Dinghuibacter silviterrae: one gene and its partner. The protein of the gene in region 1 binds, or shares a complex with, the protein of each later gene. Links are inferred from orthologs where the notes say so. Each region holds a gene or a part of one and is shown on either strand. Other genes may lie near its edges. The genes, in order: mnmG and mnmE.

Region 1 (3,206 bases):
GCCCCCAGGTCTCGCCCTTCCAGGATAACCGTCATCGGTATTCCCTCGTTTAACTGGGAGAACTCGTATTCTGAGAAGCCGGAAATCATATCAAGGTAAGACCGGTTCCTGGTCAGGAAGGCCTCCTGTTTTCCCGTTTGACCCGGTAGGGCTTGTTCCAGGGCCTCCAGCTTTTGGGCCATGGCCTGGCACACGGGGTAACCCGTCTTTTCATAGAGATTCCTGAAGTGGGTCCGCGCTCCGAGGATGTCCACCTGCTCTGGTTCTCCCTGCGCCTGCACCCGTATATTGATAAAGTTCCAGCAAAGCCTTAGCTCTTCCTCCACCCCAAAGTCGAAATAGGCCACCGGGACAATATGGTCGAATTGCCACCGCTCTGAGAAATTGTTCCAGGTCATACCCTCCCCGAACTGGAGGTGGATCCATTCCCGGAAGCGTTGGATATCCAACCCGAAATAAGGGGCATACGCGGCGCTCCATTTTTGTTCAAGGACGTACCTTCTTAAAGCAATCTGCCACTTCCGTTTCTCGCGGACTTTCAGAACGGAGTCCGTCACCTCCGTTTTTGCGGTCCATTTTTTCCTGCTCATACCTCTGTTTTTTGCTTAAAGATCGGGAAAAATGTTTCATGCTGAAACTGTTCTCCGTGGAACGTTGGGGGGAGTCCTGCGTTAGGCGCCCCGCCCTCCGGGTAATCTCGTACCTTTGCCCCATGTTCCCCGAATATGATGTAATTGTGGTAGGCGCCGGCCATGCCGGTTGCGAGGCGGCCGCCGCCGCGGCGAATATGGGCTCCCGCGTCCTTCTGGTGACGATGAATATGCAGACCATCGCGCAAATGAGTTGCAATCCGGCCATGGGCGGCATCGCCAAGGGCCAGATTGTACGGGAAATCGACGCCATGGGGGGGTATTCGGGGATCGTCAGCGACCGGAGCACAATCCAGTTCCGGATGTTGAACCGGTCCAAGGGGCCGGCCATGTGGAGCCCAAGGACCCAGAATGACCGAATGTTGTTTGCGGCGGTTTGGCGGGAAATGCTGGAGCAAACCCCGAATGTGGACTTCTACCAGGATATGGTCAAGGGCCTTCTTGTAAAAGACGGCCGGGTGGAAGGGGTTCAAACGGGTCTGGGGCATGACATCAAGGCCAAGGCGGTGGTGCTCACCAACGGAACATTTCTAAATGGGGTTATTCATATTGGGGAAAAGCAATTCGGCGGCGGGCGTGTCGCGGAAAAGGCGGCCACCGGGATCACCGAGCAGCTGGTGTCTTTGGGGTTTGAAAGCGACCGGCTAAAGACAGGGACCCCACCCCGGATCGACGGACGTAGCCTGGACTATTCCAAAATGACCGAACAAAAGGGAGACGACGAGGTCGTTGGGTTTTCCTACCTCCCTACCCCGCGTGTACAACCCCAGGCGCAGCGGAGCTGTTGGATTACATACACCAGCCCGGAAGTACACGAGGTCCTAAAGACGGGTTTTGACCGTTCCCCTATGTACCAGGGGCGTATCCAGGGGGTTGGCCCCCGGTATTGCCCGAGCATTGAGGACAAGATCAACCGTTTTGCGGAGCGGGAACGACACCAACTGTTTGTCGAACCGGAGGGGTGGAATACGGTGGAGATCTATGTAAACGGTTTTTCGACCTCACTGCCGGAGTCGGTACAGTTCGAGGCCTTGCGCATGGTGCCAGGCTTTGAAAACTGCCGCATGTTCCGTCCGGGGTATGCGATCGAATACGACTACTTCCCCCCCACACAGCTGCGGTATTCCCTGGAGACAAAGCTGATCGGGAATCTTTTCTTTGCAGGCCAGATCAATGGAACGACGGGGTACGAAGAAGCCGCCTGCCAGGGATTGATGGCCGGGATCAATGCCCACCGCAAAGCCACCGGGCAGGATCCCCTTATCCTAAAGCGAAGCGAAGCGTATATCGGCGTATTGATCGACGACCTGATCAGCAAGGGAACCGAAGAACCGTACCGCATGTTTACCAGCAGGGCGGAATTCAGGACGCTCCTGCGCCAGGACAATGCAGATCTTCGGCTGACGGAGCTGAGCTATCGCCTGGGTTTGGCCAGCCAGGAACGGATGGACCGGGTGTTGGACAAAAAAGCAGGGGTAGAAAAAGTAAAGACGATGACGGCGGAGCTGACCCTGGAACCGGAAGAAGTCAATGGATTCCTCGAAGCCAGGGATTCCGCACCCCTGACCCAAAAACAAAGGGTCCAGCAACTCCTCCTCCGCCCGGGGATTACCTTCCCGGATCTGTTCCGCCAGGTCCCCAAAGTCGCCGCTGTCTTTGGTGGCTTTTCGGAAGAAACCCTGGAGCAAGCCGACATACAGCTCAAATACGACGTGTATATACAAAAAGAGAGAGAGCTGGTCGACCGGATGAGCCAGATGGAAGACCTGCCGATCCCGGATAACTTTAACTACGACAAAGTACACGCCCTATCGGCGGAAGCACGGCAGAAGTTTGGCCGGATCCGGCCGGGCACCCTCGGACAGGCGTCCAGGATATCAGGGGTGACCCCCAGCGATGTGCAGATCCTGATGGTCTATATGGGCCGTTAAGGCTAGCGCTTCTTGTTGGAAACAACGGTGGTATGCGTCCATGAGTCGTGCCAGGGCGTACCAAAACCGGTGAATACCTCGAAGGGGACGATCCGGCTTAGGCTCCGCAACAATGCGTCTTTCATGGTGATCTTCGCCCCGGTGTCTTTTACGACTATCGTATTGGTACAGAATTTTCCGATCGACCGGCCAGTGGTGCCTTCCATAATGGTGTAGTACAGCGCGTATATGCCCAGGTTGCCCAGGTAAGAAAGCCCAAACTGAAACCCGAAAGAGAAATCCACACGCGCAACCTGATCTTGTGCCCCGATGGTGATCATACGAATGATGTAAAGAATCATCGCATACACCAGGTAATCGATGATAAAATTGGCAAAACGGATCCCGGTCGTGACGGGGGGAGCGGCCGTTTCTTCCAGAAGGTTTTCGAGCTCGGTCGTAAAAGCGGATTTTTCTTCGGCAGAGGAAAAAGCAGGTTGTTCCATAAGAACGGTTTTAAGTTTTGTGTATCCAAAAGATAAGTAAAATTTTCAAGGGGACAACGGCAAAACGCCCCATTTCCGTATTTTACAACCTAATCATTTTTGCTTGAGAACTCCTGTCCGCTTGTTCGTTTTTGTGTTGG
Region 2 (3,231 bases), 460 kb from region 1 along the record:
GCAGGAGTAGAGGTAGATAGGATCGTTGCACATCGGGCTGGTGTCTACCAGCCCCTTCATTTCGATTAGTACTAAAAACACAAGTATATGGCAGAAATGAACCTTACCGCATCGTCCTCGGGGCGGGTCCTCAAGGTGGACCTGACGCCCATGGTGGATCTTGGATTTATCCTGATCTCCTTTTTTCTGTTTACCACGACCTTGTCGACGCCAAAGGCCTTTAAGATGGTGATGCCCGACCAGTCGACAGAACCTGTTATCGACGCGCCTTCGGTGGCAACGCTAACGCTGTATGCGGATGCTAAGTCGGTGCGTTATGCGGAGGGAAAGCCCGGGGAGCATCCCGAGCAGGAAGCCTTTCTCCGCCAAATGCCTTCGCTGAGAGCGGAGATACAAGACTTGCAGGAACGGCTGGATCACAGCGGGCGATTTACAAGAAGCGACCTCACGGTGTTGATTCACCCGGGAGCGGACCTTTCTTACAACGACCTGATCGGTGTGTTGGACGAGATGCGGATTTGTAAAGTGGGAAAATATATGATCATAAGATAAGGGTTAAGTTTGCGCATATGACCATCATCGGGGCTGGTGTCTACCAGCCCCTTGTGCTATTCGACCTTGGCGACCCGAAGGGCCCATCATTAGCGGTGGTTCCGCAAAGGCCTAATTTTCCCCTAAAGGCCTTTGCGGAACCACAATTTTAGTTTCTTTGTGGAATGAAATCCGCGTATGGCAAATAACCTGGAGGGGTGGGACGATACGATCGTAGCCCTGGCCACGCCCCCGGGCATCGGCGCCATAGGCGTCATCCGTTTGAGCGGCTCCAGGTCCTGGACGATTGCTTCGGCCCTGTTCCCGTCCAAGGATCTGCTTCGCCAGGCAACCCATACACTACACGTCGGTTTACTAAAGGACGGCGACGTGGTCCTCGACGAGGCCGTCGTTTCCCTGTACAGGGGCCCCCGTTCTTATACCGGGGAGGACGTGGTGGAACTCTCCTGTCACGGCTCTCCTTTTGTCCAGCAACAAGTCATCCAAGCCTGTATCCGCCAGGGCGCCCGGCTCGCCCGCCCCGGTGAGTTTACCCAGCGCGCCTTTCTCCATGGCAAAATGGACCTGACCCAGGCAGAGGCCGTGGCTGACCTCATTGCAAGCAATACCGAGGCCTCCCGTCAGGCCGCCCTAAAGGACATGAGGGGAGGTTTTTCGCACGTGCTCAAGGGGCTCCGGGAGCAGCTGATCCGTTTTTCCGGCCTGATCGAGCTGGAACTGGACTTTTCCCAGGAAGACGTAGAATTTGCCGACCGTACGGCCTTTTACCGGCTTATCGACGAGGCCGCCCGCACGACACGCGGCTTGCTGGAGTCTTTTGGTTGGGGGAATGTCATCAAAAACGGGGTCCGCGTCGCGATCGTCGGCAGGCCCAATGCGGGGAAATCGACGTTGCTGAATACACTCCTCAATGAAAACCGCGCTATCGTCAGTGACATCGCCGGGACGACGCGGGATACCATCGAAGAAGTCCTGCAGATCGACGGGATCCTTTTCCGGCTGGTCGATACGGCGGGGATACGGGAGCATACCACCGATGTCATCGAAAGTATTGGGATCGAGCGGTCGCGGGCGGCGATGGAGGCGGCGGATGTGATTGTGTATCTCGTGGATCTTTCTTCTTCAGAGGTTGCTTCCGAAATTTTTGATGTCCGGGGGGCGCTTGCCCAGATGGGGAAGCCGTTTTTGGTGGTGGGGAATAAGGCGGATCTTTTTGCAACTGGGTCGCTTTCGGTTGATCTGGCGATGAGCGCACGGGAGGCTGGCAGCGTGGGTCTTTTGAAGGCCCGCTTGGTGTCGTTGGTTTCTTCCGGCGCCGTTGCTAAAGAAGACGTGGTTGTCACCAATGCCCGGCATTATGCGGCCTTGCAGGAGGTGGAGAAGTCGCTTTTGGATATTCGGGCTGGGCTTGATTCTGGGGTGCCGGGGGATTTGTTGGCGCTTGATATCAGGCGGTGTCTTTATTACCTTGGGGAGATTACGGGGGAGGTGAGTAACGAGGAGGTGTTGGGGTTTATTTTTGAGAGGTTTTGTATTGGGAAGTGAGCTACGAATACGGGTATCAACCAGCATCGTTTGGCACATTGCATTTCTTGGGGCTCAGGATTAAGCGTTATTTGCGTAATTTTTTTGCCTACCCAATTTAAAGACACTTGATTTTGGCGTAAATAATTGAATATCAATTAATTTTAATTATTGCATGATTTGTTTTCATCTTAGATAGGTAGCGATAAAGAGACGAGAATTGGCTAAATTTATCTAAACACATTCTTTGAATATTATGATATACACTGATTTCATAGAATCGAACGCAGATGTTATGCTGGGAAAGCCGGTTATCAAGGGAACCCGGATAACTGTGGCTTTGATCTTGAAGAAGCTATCAGAGGGCGCCACCATGCAGCAAATGATTGCGGGTTATCCCAGCCTTTCTGAGGCGGCCATAAACGCGGCGTTAGCTTATGCGTCTGACGTCATTTCCAACGAAACGGTAATCGCAGTTGCATGATCCTTGCTGATGAGAACATTCCTTTTGAGATTATTAAATCGCTTCGGGAGGTAGAATTTGAGGTGACCTCGATTTATGAATTGAAAAGAGGGATTAAAGATGAGCAAGTAATTGAAATGGCCATGAAATATGACTACCTGCTTCTCACGGAAGATAAAGATTTTGGTGAGTGGGTATTTGCTCATCATGTGAAAGGGCTAAGTGTTATATTTTTGAGGTATTCATTTAGCGAATTGCAGGAGATTATCCAGACGCTCATTTATCTGTTGAAAAATAAAACCCTGCAGCGGCCGGTTTTTGTAACCATTACGCCCCAAAAGATAAGGATTCGACAGTTGTGATTTTTGAGCCTGCGTCAAAACCTTTGGCGATGCAAAAACGGACTGCGTTGAGACTTTTCCTTCTAGTATTTCTCCTTCCCCTTTTGAACGTGAAGGCCCTCTGCCAGCGCACCGGCGGGGACCCCATTGCCATCGATATCCAAGCCTCCGCCGAGCACCGCTGGCTGAATAAACCCGTCCTGGAAAGCCGCTCCCTGGATCAGATGGAAGACCTCAAAAACTGGAGCTCTTTTACGACCAGCGGAGGCGCCATTGTCGACGCGCGTAAGGTGATGAAGATCGTAGATTCCAACGTCAGTGTGGCCACGATTGGGCTCAGCAAGGAACAGG

Evidence for each region.
Region 2: the proteins of mnmG (region 1) and mnmE are in contact, whole or in part, in a solved structure (PDB 9HIP), measured with the Escherichia coli proteins. The link is inferred for Dinghuibacter silviterrae from one-to-one orthologs.

What each region holds. Positions count from the first base shown.
Region 1 is NZ_SODV01000001.1:797,373-800,578, forward strand. Bases 264-3,146 are described here. They hold mnmG (tRNA uridine-5-carboxymethylaminomethyl(34) synthesis enzyme MnmG), read left to right. Parts: upstream 264-712; coding sequence 713-2,581; downstream 2,582-3,146. Other genes in these bases: EDB95_RS03515 (hypothetical protein), read right to left, coding at 264-590; EDB95_RS03525 (RDD family protein), read right to left, coding at 2,584-3,066. Outside these bases: more of EDB95_RS03515, read right to left, coding at 1-263; EDB95_RS03530 (hypothetical protein), read left to right, coding at 3,170-3,206. UniProt on the Escherichia coli protein: NAD-binding protein involved in the addition of a carboxymethylaminomethyl (cmnm) group at the wobble position (U34) of certain tRNAs, forming tRNA-cmnm(5)s(2)U34.
Region 2 is NZ_SODV01000001.1:333,427-336,657, reverse strand. What follows is about bases 6-2,913. They hold mnmE (tRNA uridine-5-carboxymethylaminomethyl(34) synthesis GTPase MnmE), read left to right. Parts: upstream 6-729; coding sequence 730-2,097; downstream 2,098-2,913. Other genes in these bases: EDB95_RS01390 (DUF5615 family PIN-like protein), read left to right, coding at 2,557-2,901; EDB95_RS01395 (DUF433 domain-containing protein), read left to right, coding at 2,333-2,560; EDB95_RS01405 (ExbD/TolR family protein), read left to right, coding at 88-552. Also shown: EDB95_RS01385 (glycoside hydrolase family 9 protein), read left to right, coding at 2,931-3,231. UniProt on the Escherichia coli protein: Exhibits a very high intrinsic GTPase hydrolysis rate. Involved in the addition of a carboxymethylaminomethyl (cmnm) group at the wobble position (U34) of certain tRNAs, forming tRNA-cmnm(5)s(2)U34.